2 regions of the Bradyrhizobium sp. SPXBL-02 genome follow, and region 2 is predicted to be linked to the other one. Evidence: riboswitches for the same ligand, from Rfam matches in the RefSeq annotation. Region 2 holds a riboswitch; the other holds the start of a gene.
The links. Region 2 has a riboswitch for cobalamin ahead of ACNJYD_RS25120 (DUF1636 family protein). Riboswitches for the same ligand answer to the same signal wherever they lie in the genome.
Positions count from the first base shown of each region.

Region 1: another riboswitch for cobalamin. It lies ahead of metE (5-methyltetrahydropteroyltriglutamate--homocysteine S-methyltransferase); the one in region 2 lies ahead of ACNJYD_RS25120 (DUF1636 family protein).

Region 1 covers NZ_CP182474.1:2,307,178-2,314,750, reverse strand. The annotation lists gene metE (5-methyltetrahydropteroyltriglutamate--homocysteine S-methyltransferase) at 1-1,082, opposite strand, end outside; cobalamin riboswitch at 1,184-1,385, opposite strand; gene ACNJYD_RS10500 (nodulate formation efficiency C protein) at 2,369-3,091, shown strand; gene ACNJYD_RS10495 (hypothetical protein) at 3,647-3,829, opposite strand; gene ACNJYD_RS10490 (thermonuclease family protein) at 4,848-5,603, shown strand; gene ACNJYD_RS10485 (carbonic anhydrase) at 5,612-6,355, shown strand.
Region 2 covers NZ_CP182474.1:5,345,490-5,353,062, reverse strand. The annotation lists gene cobU (bifunctional adenosylcobinamide kinase/adenosylcobinamide-phosphate guanylyltransferase) at 1-301, opposite strand, end outside; gene cbiB (adenosylcobinamide-phosphate synthase CbiB) at 423-1,364, shown strand; gene cobD (threonine-phosphate decarboxylase CobD) at 1,376-2,341, shown strand; gene ACNJYD_RS25130 (cobyric acid synthase) at 2,330-3,778, opposite strand; gene cobO (cob(I)yrinic acid a,c-diamide adenosyltransferase) at 3,786-4,421, opposite strand; cobalamin riboswitch at 4,462-4,682, shown strand; gene ACNJYD_RS25120 (DUF1636 family protein) at 4,777-5,151, shown strand; gene cobW (cobalamin biosynthesis protein CobW) at 5,148-6,197, shown strand; gene cobN (cobaltochelatase subunit CobN) at 6,197-7,573, shown strand, end outside.

The DNA.
Region 1 (7,573 bases), 3.0 Mb from region 2:
TCAGACGCGAGCCCGGTCTCGAGTTCAACATCGACCGGCACGTGAAGCAGCGAGCAGGATGGAGCGAGCTGCACACGGTGCTTGCCGAGCTTCGCAATCGCGGGCTCCAGCCTCTGACGGAGCGACGACAAGTTCGACCGCCATACATTCCGGCCGTCGATGACCCCGAGCGACATGACGAGATCACTTCGGCCGACAGCGACGATCTGATCCAACAACTCTGGCGCTCGAACCAGATCAAAGTGCAGACCGGAAACCGGGAGGCTCAAGGCTGTATCCAAATTGTCGCCTAGGTCGCCGAAATAGCTGGCAACCATGATCCTGATAGCCGGTCCCTCCTTTGCGAAGCGGTTATAGGCATGTAGCAATGATTTTCGCACCGCTTCGTCCAGATCAAGGACCAGGCAGGGCTCGTCAAACTGAACCCAACTTGCCCCTCGTTCGGCCAATTCATGCAGAACCTCGATATAGACCGGTATCAAATCATCCAATAGGGAGAGGGGCTGGAACGCGCTATCGGCACTCTTGCCGAGCTTTAGGAATGTGACGGGCCCGATCAGGACAGGGCGGGTTTGAAAACCTAGAGCCTTTGCTTCCACATACTCTTCAATGGGTTTGCGAGAGCAAAATCTGAACTCCTGTCCCCTGTAAAACTCGGGAACCATGTAGTGGTAGTTAGTATCAAACCACTTAGTCATTTCCTGCGCGGGTGCGCCAGACCCCCGCGGGCCAAGACGGCAACCCGCATCCTGATCGTCGCATTGTGATCCGCGAGCCATGGCGAAGTACGTCTTGAGGAAAACGGATTCTCCTTTCGAGGCGTAGATCTCTGGGATAGCGCCAACCATAACACTTGTATCGAGCACCTGATCATACAGCGAGAAGTCATTCGACGGAATGACCGTGACGCCGAGAGACTTCTGACGAGCCCAGTTCGCTGCGCGCAGGCCGGATGCGTCCTCGAGCAATTGCTGTTCGCTGATCTTTCCCGCCCAGTAGCTCTCGAGAGACAGTTTGAGCTCACGCCTTGGACCGATGCGTGGCGTTCCGAGCGTAGCAACCGGAAGAGAGAGATGAGACATAGTGTTAACCCCTGTTGGGGGCGGAGGCCATGGCGGACGCAGGCAGAGGAAGTCGCGGGCGCGACGGCTGCTTGGCGCACCACCGAGACACCCCGCCCGTGGACCAATCTATCGTCGGGGCAGGTCTCCTGGCTCGCTGGTCATCGCTGCTGTCCGGCCTTCCCGAAGCCGTGCGGCTTCAGTGACATCGTTAGACAGTAGCTCGCCGCTCACAGTTGCGGGGGCAGCGCCGGCATTTGGACCGGCTTCCCTCTTAGCTCCGGATCAAGTGTGATTCGGAGAACCTCGACGATTTGGATTATCGGCAGGAGGGCTCTTCCGTCAACCTCTCAGATTATGTGCCAGGCTAATCTGCGACATCTACTAGGCGAATGACCGTGCATCCGGATTCTATAATCAGGTCGCAATCAGAGATGTCCTTGTCAGATGTCGGAGCGAGCATCGGAGCTGCCTTGAGGCGACGCCCCCCGCCCCATCAATGAAAGGGACAAAACCAGCCTGCGCGGGGAGGATTACCGCTGGTTCGAGCAGAATGCATTCGACGCGGCTTCCGATTTCCAGCGGTTCGCCCAGCACGTCCGCTGGCCAGCCATTTCCTCGACTAGAAGATCCGCATTGAATGGGTCAAGGCAAGCGGCGCAATCTAGCAAGATACGCGGCGAGCAGGTTGATTGTCGTGCCAGCCAGAGTTTCAAGTTCGTCGAGTCGGCTTCGCCTCGCCATCATGTAGGCCGAACGCCGACGGCAACTATAGCGAACCACACGGTTCAATGACTGCGAACGCACTCCCACTTCTCATCAGGCACTTGGCATCGGGGCGTTCACCTCTTCCGCAAACTAGAGTGCGGGACTAGGATGCACAAAACTACGGCCGATACACTGAATGGAGACATCGAAACGAGCGTAGGTCGGAAAGTCGACAAGATGGAGATAAAACCCGTGCAAATCTCCGCCTGCTGCCTGGCACAAAGAATGCAAGCCCCTCGACATGCCCAGTCTCTCCTGCTGGACATGTCCAGCTCGGCCAATTGACGCTGTCGCTGGTTAGGGAAGTTAGCGGCGCGTGACATAGAGGGAGCTCCTGCCCGCGCCGGGACAGCCGCGGGTGCCCCCGTCGCGTCTCCGTAAACTTCTTGCGCTCGCTCATAGCAGGTTCAAGGTTGCCCGCTTTGAAAGATGTACGGATGAAACGCGATAGGCCGAGGGTTATGAAGAGAATGTCTGGAAGATCCGCGCTATGGCGTTACTTGGGCGGACTTCTAATCTGCCTAGCCTGGCCGGCTGCCATGAGCAACCCTATTCGCGCAAGCGACATGCCACTTGTCGAAAGACTCAAGTCAACTTGGCGAGCACAAGATGGTGAGACGATAGAACAAATTATCTCCAATGTCTCGAAGGTGGCACAGTTCGTCCCTCAGACGTGGGGCGTCGTTGAACTTGGCGAAAACGACCATGTTTTCGTTTCATGGACCAGGCACCGAGACAACAAATCAGACGAACAGTACGCTATCACCTGGAAAGTTGCGCTCGACGGTACGACTGAACTGGCGTCAACCTATGCGAAGCCCATGGAATTGGGCTGGCGCGCCCTAGCGCTCTCGTTGATCGCCAGAGAAGTCGCAGATGGTGAAAGGAACGCAAATCTTCGCTTTCTGCATGATCCGACTAACTTCAACTTTGTGACTACGCCGCAAGGCCGGCTCGGCGATCTTCTAGGGCAAGGCCGATGCACTATCATTGAACCTGTTGGGGTAGACTACTTACCGAGGCGGAATGACAAGCCGAACGAGAAAGGCGATCTGTGGCGTATTCTGCTCTTGGTGAATTGCGATCTCCAAGGACCACGTTATTTTACACACAACGGGGTCATCACTTTCGAGAAGAGCGAAGGCCAAGATTGGGAGCCACAATCCTCCTTTGCCAAGGGGATCGCTAAATTTCCTCCGGGATCCTGGTTCCAACGCACCGAGCCAAAGGAAGAGGAAGACTTAGGAGACCGAAGGCCTTAGTAGACGGTCGCGCAAAGCAACATCGGACCGCAGCTGCCGTACGGTCGAACGCCTCGTACCAACTGCAAGACATACGCGGTCTGCAGTTGTGATGTTTACGGCTCCGCAACAGTGCGCCTGCCCTTCTCGCGGCATTTCGGCCCGCCGTAGGAAAGGTCGAGCAGCACGATTGCGCTTTTCCGCCAGGTGTCGAGCTCAGCGGCGCGTACTAGTTTGCGAGATGTGGTTTGCCCGCCTGCACTCCACCCAGCGAGAGCAACCAAGTTGTGCGGGCACCAGCTCTCATGCATTCTTCACTAGAGCGCTTGGGGATGCCTCGGGCCCGGGCCGATTCGGCGTGTGTGCTCCGCACGTCGCGTGACTGCGTGGCGTGCGCCAGAGCGTGAGCGTAGCGACCTTGACCCGGCACTAGGAACCGATGCCGAGACGAAATGGGCGAGGAAGTTACACTGGTAGCAAGCCCGGCATACCCGCTGAGCGCCTGCCCATTTGCGAGTGCGCAGGCCGGGAAGCTCCGGAGCTGTACGCAGAACGTCGAGCGCCACTGACTCGGCCCTAGATTTCCTCGCACTCGTTTGTCTGCACGTCATAGACCCGGATTTTAAGCTTGGGAAAGCGCTTCTTTAGTTCTGCTCCACCTGCCGTGGCACCGTCTTTGGTTGCGAATTCCGCTCTGAGCTGGCCATCTACTTCAAGCGCGTAAGAAGAGACCGATACTTCTCGAACGACTGCGACCATGTCATTCCCATTATTAGTGAGGTGCTGAAGAATGATGTGTAGCTTGAGTCGGCTAAACCGCACCAGAGCTATTCGCCCCGAGTGCGCCATGGGCAAACGCGTATTGTGGACTGAACCCTCACACTGAATTGCGTCAGGAAGGCACTCGCGATTGTCCGAACACGTGGGCAGCTTGCGCACGCCCGGAGCATCCACGGCAAAACGCGGCTCCATATCGCAGCCGTTCCAATTCCTGGAGCAAACGGGCGCTGATGCTAGCGTTCCTGGGTAAGCCACTTGAGATCGCAGGAACCGTCACGACCAAATAGCGGCCGCCCGTAGCGCTGCCTGAGTCATAAACAATTCAGTTCTTGTGCAAATGTATGGGCGGTAGCACCAACGAGCTATGGTGCAGCGCGGAGGAGCCAAATGCCACAATGCGATTGGTAGCAACGATCATATGGCTCGGCGTAAGAAGGTACCGGATTTCCGCGGTTTGCTCGAAAGAACGCTTCATTTATGCGGCGAGCATTGAGGCTGAACTCCGTCGCGTACTTTGCCTACACAGGCCAGAGCGAGTCAGACCAGATCATTTTTGCGAATCTTTTTCGTGACACGACTTTTGGGGCGAATCATCGCCCTCGTCGGAACTGTCCGGTTTGCCGATGGAAGTCGTCATCAACCATGGCAAGGTTGCTCCTCCAAGCCTGACTCCGCCGCAAGCACCGACGCTTCATGGTCCTCACTTTTGCAAAGAGGTAGCACAGCCTTCCAAGGCTCGGGTTTGTCCGGCATCTCAAGTTCGGCGCCACGAGGATCTCCTCCTCAGGTCCAGAGGGTACAGCACGTTCAGGGTAGGAGAGGCGTCGATGATCGAAAGATACCGCCGCACGCACACGGGAAGAAATCTCTTGATCCTTACGCAGCGTCAGGTCGTAGCTTCGAACTCACGCTAGGCTCTCATAAAGTACACATCGAAAGCCGAACGGAAATCTGCGGTCGAGCAATCGAATGTATCGGCACCGGATCGTGCGTGAACATGGATCAGGAGCGAAAGGTTATTGTCGGGATGAAGCACCCCGGAAGTATGTTCGTATTGATCGCCCTCATCACATCTCCGGTTTTCGCCGAGACACTCAGCGGTGCTCCGCGCATCCTCGACGGCAATACGATCGAGATCGAGAAAACAAACGTCCGGCTCTCAGGCATCGAAGCTCCTGAGACGGATCAGATTTGCCTCGACGCACAGGGCCGGAAATGGGCCTGCGGCGTAGCTGTTCGCGACGAGCTCAGCAAGCATTCGAATGGGCGAACGTGGGATTGTCATACCGAAAGAGTCGATGAGTATCGGCGAGCCCTCGGCAGCTGCTTCATCGAAGGCGAGGATGTAAACGCCTGGATGGTACGCTCGGGCTTGGCGCTATCGGCTGGTGCATCTCACCATACCTACATTGTCTATGAGTTGGTGGCGAGCACAGCCAATGCGGGGCTGTGGTCCGGCGCATTCATCGCGCCCTGGGACTGGCCTCGCCGCAATCGGGGCACGATTATCGTGGGCGCGACGTCGGTTCCGGTCGACGCTCAGGAAATTCTGCTTGGATCCGTCTTGCTATCGGAACCGCCGTCGCCCGAGTGCCTGATAAAAGGCACTGTCGAGCGCAGAGGCGACCGCATTTACTACCTGCCAGGGCAACCCGGTTACGAACAACTCGACATGACGAAGAAGCGCGGTGGACGCTGGCTCTGCAGCGAAGCGGAAGCCGACGCCACCGGGTGGCGTAAGGCCGTGCGATGAGGCGACACATGAAAGCAGCCCATTCTCAAGACATGTACCATTTAACCAGGCACGCGCGTTCGCGCCGGTCACTGTTGCTGTTCGCTGTTTCGACAGTTTTCCTGCGGTTCGGCAGTAAGATTGTCGATGCGAAGGAAGCAAAAGGCCCGCCCAAGCCAAACAACCTGCTCTCGCCAGATGCTGCCCTGAATCGGTTGCTGAAGGGGAACGATCGTTATGTCCAGGGCGCACCACGAGCCGACGATTTCAGCCGCGAGCGGCCGGTCTTGGTTGAGGGACAAAATCCATATGCAGCGGTTCTGAGCTGCGCCGACTCCCGCGTGGTCCCCGAACTTGTCTTCGACAGCGGATTAGGTGATCTGTTTGTCTGCCGCGTGGCCGGTAACTTCGCTAACGATGATACGCTCGCCAGTATGGAATACGCGGCTGCCATACTCAACACGCCGCTGATCCTCGTACTTGGCCACGATCATTGCGGTGCGATAGACGCCACGATCAAGTCGCTCCATGAAGATAAGCGGCCGCCGGGGCACATTTCATCCCTGGTAACTGCACTTTCTCCTGCAGTGAAAGCATCTCGCGACCAAGCCGGCGACGGGATCGCCCAAGCAACCCGACAAAATGTGATCGATAACGTCAACAAATTGAAATCGACAGGTCCAATTCTGAGCGGCGCAGTCGAGCAGAACCGACTGAAGGTCGTCGGAGGCCTGTATCGGATCGACACCGGCAAGGTCTATATCGTGACCTGATGCTAGCGCCTTCACGCTCCCGGCAATCGTCTGCCGCCTGATACATCGCTTCAGATCCGCGCAATATTGTTGGTCCAACGTCTACCACAAATACCCGGATACTATCCGCTCTACAATTGTCATCGCTTCAGGACTCCTTAGATATGCGCGGCCTCTTAATTCTTCTCGTGTTTTACGCACTCATGTTGGCAACGCGCGGCCAGCAACAAGAAACACACATAGCGCGTCCGGCAGCATTCATGCCTCCTAATTGAGCCGCCAACCCAATGGAGGTGGTTCGGGTAGCAGATTGCAATGCGAAGCATTGCAGGCTCTAAACTCCAGAGCACGCGACGATCCCGATAGCTTCTCGTCTCCGATTGGGTAATGCATCCACGGTCCCGCTTTTATAACCGAGCTCAGCCAGGGCTGAGGGATCATACAGAACAACCAGCATGACTACCCGGCCGGGTTGTAAAGCAACATGCTACCTGTATCCGTACCAGACAGCCCTCCTGCATGAGCCATTTGGTGACCGGGACCATCGGAAAACCAGCCGCGCGTCAATCATTCGCTAGATGGTCTCGTTCGCCGTCCTCCATGACGAGCTCGGCACGAGAAGAAACCCGAAGCTTACAAAGTGCGTCGCCTTTACGCGGGGGCTGGTAGGTTCTAAGTCGCGGCGAGACTTAGCAGGTTTCTCGTTCTATCTGCGCAGGTGAATTCGGTGCGACAACAGCCATGTTTCAGCGCGCGCACCGCGCCTACAGGCCGGAGAGCATCTGGTAACCGCGCTTCCAGAATCAGGCCCTTCAACCACGGATTCGCTTAGTGGGAACAGAGCACTGGCTTCAAAACGTGTCGTGCCTGGTCTGTCACAACGCTTGTGGCGCGCGCATAGTTGTCGCACGAATTCGGCAAGCTCGGCCAAGCTGCAAGCATAGATAGATCGCCGACGAAAGAGGCGCCACCGGCCGCAAGAGGGTCGGCCAGTCAGGAATGTGCTCGAACTTGCGTTCGGTATGACAGAACGTGGACAGACTCCTCTGTCGCTGGCAAGCCCGGAAAGCCACCGAAACCTGTTCGAAACGCTTCGTCTTCGCTCGCATGAGCGGACCACTCTTGCAGTCACCTCGAACGCGGAGTTGATCGTGCAATTGCAGCGTCCGGAGCCGCCGTGCGTTTCACGAACACCTGCGTTCTTGAACTCTGCTTCTAAGCAAGCGCTCACCAGCAGTC
Region 2 (7,573 bases):
CGTGCTCCCAGTTGCGCCCGGCATGCATCAGGTTGGAAAGCCAGAGTGTCAGGCAATCCACCAGCCTTGCGCCGCCGCCATCGGTTGCGAGCAGCGCGGGCACGAGATCGAGCGGCACCTCGCGCTCGATCCAATCGGTTCCGCGGCGCGCGCGGTGTCTTGCAATGCGTTCCTGCATTTCGCCGTCGAGCGCCTCGGCCGTCGCGATGTAGACGGGCTGGCCGGCAAAGCTGCGCGCGCGCGCTTCCGCCCGGGTGCTCTTGCCCGATCGCGCCCCGCCGGTGATCAGAATGACGGCCATGAAGGTCTCCTGCGATGAGCACTAATCATCAAACGCGGCCAAAGACAAAGCCGAAATCAGGGGGCGAGGGGCTTGCGCTCGGCCGCCGTCTTGCGCAACAGGGGCGGGACAGGAGACCGATGTGGACTTTGCGGGCGCGATGGTGGTGGCGATGGCGGTGGATGCCCTTCTGGGCTGGCCGGCATGGCTGTTCGCGCGGATCGGCCATCCCGTCACCTGGCTCGGCCGGCTGATTGCTGCCATCGACACCGCCTGGAATCGCGCGTCCGATCCGCCGGCATTGCGTCGAGCCGCCGGCGTCGCCGGCGCGCTTGCGGTGATCGCGCTCTCCGCTGCGCTCGGTTGGGCGCTTCAATCGCTGTTGCCTTCGGGCTGGATCCAGATCGTGCTGATTGGCATCCTCGCCTGGCCATTGGTCGCGCTGCGCTCGCTGCATGATCATGTGGCTGCCGTCGCCACGCCTTTGCTGGCCGGCGATGTCGCCGCCGCGCGCGATGCCGTCTCACGCATCGTCGGCCGTGATCCCGCAGCGCTCGATGAAGCCGGCATCGCGCGCGCGGCGATCGAGAGCCTTGCCGAAAACGCCTCCGACGGCATCGTCGCGCCGGTTTTCTGGGGCGCGCTATTCGGCTTGCCCGGGATCCTCGGCTACAAGGCCATCAACACGCTGGACTCCATGATCGGTCACCGCAGTGAACGGCATGAAGCCTTCGGCTGGGCGGCGGCGTGCATCGACGATGTCGCCAATTTCATTCCAGCGCGGCTGACCGGATTCCTGTTCGTGCTGCTGGCGCCGCAGCGGTCGGAGGCGCTGGCGTGCATGACGCGCGATGCGCGCCGTCATCGCTCGCCGAATGCCGGCTGGCCGGAAGCGGCGATGGCGGGCGGACTCGGTGTGCGGCTCAGCGGTCCCCGCATCTATCACGGCAGTCCGACCGACGAGCCCTGGCTGAACGAAGGTGCGCGCGATCCGCGCGCCGCCGACATCGCGGAGGCGCTGACCGTCTACCGTCGTGCCATGTCGCTGGTCGCAGGCCTGCTTGCGATCCTGGCCTTCGCGTGAAAGAACGGGGCATGCGTGAGCACGGCGGAAATCTGGACCTGGCCCAGCAGCGTTTTGGCGGACGCGCGGAGGATTGGATCGACCTGTCGACGGGCATCAACCGCTTGCCGTATCCCGTCGGCGAGGTGAGCGCGCGCGCGTGGAGCGCGCTGCCCTCGCGTGCCGAGATCGAGGCTCTGCATCGCGCCGCGCAGCAGGCCTATCGCACGAGCGCCCCGGTCGTTGCGATGGGCGGTGCGCAGGCCGCCATCCAATTGCTGCCGCAGCTTGCGGTGCCAGGGCGCGCGCGCATCCTCGCACCGACCTACAACGAATATGCCGGGGTGCTATCGGCCGCGGGCTGGGATGTCCAGGAGGCTGCGGAGCTCGATGCGCTCGCGGGTGCGGACCTCGGCATCGTGGTCAATCCCAACAATCCCGACGGTCGACGTCATGCGCCGAAGGACTTGCTGGCATTGCTCCGGCGCGTCGGCCGTCTCGTCATCGACGAGAGCTTTGCCGATGCCGATCCGCAATTGTCGCTTGCGCCCGACGCGGATCGGCCGGGACTATTGGTGCTGCGGTCCTTTGGAAAGTTTTATGGGTTGGCCGGCCTGCGGCTCGGCTTCGCAATCGGTGATGCCGCCGATATCGACAGGCTTGCCGCGATGTCGGGCCCATGGCCTGTTTCAGGCGCGGCGATCGAAATCGGCTGCCGAGCCTTGCGCGATAAGGCCTGGGCCGAGGCGACGTCGGCGCGGCTCGCGCGCGACTGTCGTCGTCTCGACGCGATGGCGCATTCGCAAGGCTGGCGGCTGATCGGCGGCACACCGCTGTTCCGCTTGTACGAAACGCCTGACGCGCAGACCGCGCAAGAGAGGCTCGCGCGCGCCCACATTTGGTCCCGTGTCTTCGCGCAACAGCCCACATGGCTGCGCCTCGGGCTTCCCGGCAGGGAAGCCGAATGGACGCGCCTGGCCGAGGCCCTAGCGCGCTAGTGCGAGCAGGCCTTCGACGTCGAGATGGACTTCGATGTGATCGGCCAGTGCCTCGAGCGCGCTTTCGACCCGGTCGTGATAGGGCTCGTCGCCCGCGGGAATGTCGAGCTTAGCGAGGTATGCCTTGCGGAAATCATCCGACGTGAACAGGCCGTGCAGATAGCTGCCCTGCACGCGTCCGTCGTGCGAGATGGCGCCTTCGGGCTCGCCGCCCAGCTTCGCGAAGGGGCGGGCGCGATCCGGGCCGTCGGTGTGGCCGATGTGAATCTCGTAGGCCTGGATCGGCTGATCCGTCGCGGCGTGCACGGCCGCAACGCGCGTGAGGGTTTTTTGCGGGCTCATCACCGTCTCGACATCGAGAAGCCCGAGGCCCGGCGTGTCGCCCGCAGGTCCCTCGATGCCCTCGGGATCGGCGACGCTGCGGCCCAGCATCTGATAGCCACCGCAGAGGCCGAGCACATGGCCGCCCCTGCGGTGGTGCGCGAGGAGATCGATGTCCCAGCCTTGCGCGCGCAGGAAGGCGAGGTCGCCGCGGGTGGATTTGGAACCGGGGACGATAACGAGGCGCACGTCGCCCGGGATTGCTTCGCCTGGGCGCACCAATACGAGATCGACGCCCGGTTCGAGCTTGAGAGGATCGAGATCGTCAAAATTGGCGATCCGCGACAGTGCGAGACAGGCGATCTTGCATTGACCGGGCTTGCGTGCGTCGCGCAGGCCGAGCGCATCCTCGGCCGGCAGCTCGCCGGCACGCGCGAACCAGGGCAGCACGCCAAGGCCGCGCCATGCGGTCTTTTGCTCGATCAGCCTGTAACCGTCGTCGAACAGCGTGGGGTCGCCGCGGAACTTGTTGATGACGAAGCCGGAGATCATCGCGGCGTCGTCGGGATCGATCACCGACTTGATGCCCACCAGTTGGGCAATGACCCCGCCGCGATCGATGTCGCCCACCAGCACGACCTGCACATCCGCCTTGCGGGCAAAGCCCATATTGGCGATGTCGGACTTGCGCAAATTCACCTCGGCCGGACTGCCGGCGCCCTCGACCAGCACCAGATCGGCCCGCGCCTTCAAGCGTTCGAAACTCTCGAGCACCGCGCCCATCAGCGACGGCTTCATCGCCGCGTATTCGCGCGCGCGTGCGGTCGCGATGCGCTTGCCATGGACCACGACTTGCGCGCCGACATCGGTCTCGGGCTTGAGCAGCACCGGGTTCATGTCGGTGTGCGGCTCGACACCTGCGGCGAGCGCCTGCAATGCCTGGGCGCGGCCAATCTCGCCGCCATCGACGGTGACGGCGGCGTTGTTCGACATGTTCTGCGGCTTGAACGGCAGCACCCGCAGACCACGGCGCGTGAAGGCGCGCGCGAGGCCGGCGACGATGAGCGACTTGCCCACGTCCGAGCCGGCCCCCTGGATCATCAAAGCGCGTGCCATCGTGCCTTCAGAACTCGACGCCGGCCTGGGCCTTGATGCCGGAGCGGAACGGATGCTTGACCAGCGTCATCTCGGTGACGAGGTCGGCGATCTCGATCAGCTCGTCCTTGGCGTTGCGCCCGGTGAGCACGACATGCGTCATCGCAGGCTTCTGCGTCGTCAGGAACTCCACCACCTCGGCGATGTCGAGATAGTCGTAGCGGAGCGCGATGTTGATTTCGTCGAGCACGACCATGCGCAAGTTCGCGTCAAGGATCAGCTCCTTGGCTTTCTCCCAGCCGGCGCGTGCGGCGGCGATGTCGCGGGCACGGTCCTGCGTCTCCCAGGTGAAGCCTTCGCCCATCGCGTGGAACTGGCAGAGATCGCCGAAATGGCCGGTGAGCAGGCGCCGTTCGCCGGTATCCCAGGCGCCCTTGATGAATTGCACCACCGCGCAAGGGAAGCCATGCGCGACGCAGCGGACGATCATGCCGAAGGCCGAGGAGGATTTTCCTTTGCCCGCGCCGGTATGGACGATGATCAGGCCCTTTTCGCCGCTCTTGGTCGCCATGATCTTGTCGCGGGCGGCCTTCTTCTTCGCCATTTTCTGGGCGTGCCTGATGTCGGTATCCTCGGCTAATTGGGTATCCGGTTCAGATGTCATGGGACCCGGTCCTTCGGCTTGACAAGTGGCGGCCACCGGCAAATGGTGGCCCGGCGTTGGTTCCTGTCCTATGACAGGCGAAGAGGGAATGCGATAGGGTCCGAATCGGCAAGATTTGGATCCAAACTGCAGCCGCCCCCGCGACCGTGACCGGAGAGATGCCCGAAGCCACTGATTCCTTTTGGAATCGGGAAGGCGGGGATCGAAGGGCCAAAACCCTGCTCCGCAAGCCGGGAGACCTGCCAGCGCGGACGAGTTTTGGACCGGCGGACGGGGTGTTCCGCGACGGGGAAGCGGGCCTTCAGGAGAATGGTCCGTGCGCCTCATCGCCTCCCGCTGTTATCTGGAAGAGGCGATGACCGTCACACTTCATGTCTGCATCACCTGCCGCGCCGGCCAGACGCTGGGCGAGGGCGAGACGACGCCCGGCAAGCGCCTGCACGGCGCGATCCTCGAGGCCGGCGTGCCGGAGGGCGTCAGCGTGGTTCCCGTCGAATGCCTGTCGGCCTGCAGCCAGGGCTGCTCGGTCGCGCTCAGCGCGCCCGGCCGCTGGTCCTATGTCTATGGTCGCCTGTCCGATGCGAACGCACAGGACGTGGTCGCAGGCGCCGCTGCCTACGCTGCCGCGCCCGATGGCATCGTGCCCTGGCGCAGCCGTCCCGAAATCTTCCGCAAGCAGTCGCTTGCCCGCATTCCCCCCATTGCCGTCGTGCCGGAGGCCGCTGAATGAACTCGCTCGCAAAAGTCCCGGTTACGGTGGTCACCGGTTTCCTCGGCTCCGGCAAGACGACGCTGATCCAGCATCTGCTCAGCAATGCCGGCGGCAAGAAGCTCGCGGTGCTCGTCAACGAGTTCGGCAGCGAGGGCGTCGATGGCGAGATCCTGAAGTCTTGCGCCGATGCGAACTGCCCGGAGGAGAACATCGTCGAGCTCGCCAATGGCTGCATCTGCTGCACGGTGGCCGATGATTTCATTCCGACGATGGAGCAATTGCTGGCGCGGCCGGTGCGGCCCGATCACATCCTGATCGAGACCTCCGGCCTGGCATTGCCGAAGCCGCTCTTGAAGGCGTTCGACTGGCCGGAGATCCGCTCGCGCATCACGGTCGACGGCGTGATTGCGCTGGCCGACGCCGAGGCTGTCGCGGCCGGCCGCTTCGCGCCGGATCCGGCTGCGGTCGAAGCGCAGCGCGCGGCGGACGAAAATCTCGATCACGAGACGCCGCTGTCGGAGGTGTTCGAAGACCAGATCGCCTGCGCCGACATCGTGCTGCTGACCAAGGCCGACCTTGCGGGCGCGGCGGGAATCGAAGCCGCAAAGGCGGCGATCACCGCCGAGATGCCGCGCCGCGTGCCGATGCTGCCGGTGACCGACGGTGCGATCGATGCGCGCGTCATCCTCGGTCTCGGCGCTGCCGCCGAGAATGATCTCGCCGCGCGCCCCTCGCATCATGACGGCGAGGAAGAGCACGAGCATGATGATTTCGCCTCCGTCGTGATCGACCTTCCGGAGGTGGCGGATATCGAGGCGCTGGTCGCATCGGTGCAGAAGCTGGCGCGCGAGCAGAACGTGCTGCGGGCCAAGGGCTACATCGCGGTCGCTGGCAAGCCGATGCGGCTGTTGCTGCAGGCGGTCGGTGAGCGCGTGCGCCACCAGTTCGACAAGCCATGGGGCGCGGGTCACAGGCAGTCCAAGCTCGTCGTGATCGGCGAGCACGGCGATATCGACGAGGCCGCCATCAAGGCAGGACTTGGTCTTTCAGGATCTGGCATCTGATGCACGTCGTCTTCCGCGAGAGCCGCGGTCTCGAGGAGATCGCGACGCCAAGAGACATCGGCCAGGACCCGGCCGATCTCGTGGTGCTCTCGTATTCGGATTCCGACCTTGCCGCGTTTGCGGCGGGCTGGCGGCGTGGCCGGGGCAGCCTGCCGTCGCTGCGGCTCGCCAATCTCGCGGAGCTGCGTCATCCGCTGTCGGTTGACACCTATATCGAGCGCACGCTGTCCCAGGCGCGCGGCATATTGGTGCGCCTGATCGGCGGGGAGTCCTATTGGGCGTACGGGCTTGCGGCGCTCCAGCAACTCGCGAAGGAGCATAACATCGTGCTCGCCGTGCTGCCGGCGGACAGCCGCGACGACACGCGGTTGGATGCGTACTCGACCCTGCCGGTCTCGACGCTGCGTCGGCTCAAGGTGCTCTGCGACACTGGCGGCCCAGTCGCAGCGCAAGCCGCGATCGCGCAGCTCGCGCTCGCCTCCGGCCTTTATGCCGGCCCGGTCATCGGAGAGATGACCGTGCCCGAGATGGGATTCTATGATCCCGTACGCGGTGTCATCGCTGCGCCTGCGGGCGGCGAGGGGAAGCCGCGCGCATTCGTGACGTTCTATCGCTCCTATCTCACGGCCGCCGATACCGGGCCGGTTGACGCGTTGATTGCCGCGCTGCGCGAGAAGGGATTTGACGCCTACGGCGTGTTCGTCACCTCGCTGAAGGCGCCAGGCGTTGCCGACTGGCTGCGCGCGCATCTGGCGCAACATCCTGCGGCGGCGATCGTCAATGCGACGGCGTTTTCGGCCCTTGGCGATGACGGCACGACGCCATTCGATGCCGCGTCCTGTCCGGTATTCCAGGTCGCGCTCTCGACGGCGCGGCGCGAGGATTGGGCGGAATCGCTGCGCGGCCTGTCGCCCGGCGATCTGGCAATGCATGTGGTCCTGCCCGAAGTCGACGGCCGCCTGTTCGCGGGCGTGGTGAGCTTCAAATCGGCGGCAGAGCACGATCCCGATCTGCAGTTCGCGCACCTGGCGCACAGGCCCGACGAGGAGCGCGTCAACGCCGTTGCCGCGCGCGTCGCGGCCTGGCGGCGCCTCGCGGAGAAGCCGATCAGTGAGAAGCGGCTGGCGATCGTGCTCTCGAACTATCCGGGCCGTCCGCACCAGATCGCGCACGCCGTTGGTCTCGATGCGCTGGCGTCGGTCGAGGCGTTGATCTCCGATATCGCGGAGCTCGGCTTCGACGTTGCGTCGGTCGATGCGCTCGGCGAGAAACTGTTGAAGCAGAGTTTGACCTGGAGCGTCGCCGATTATCGCGCAGAACTCTCGCGTCTTCCGCAATCTCTTCAGGACGATCTCGGGCAAGCCTGGGGCGCGGTG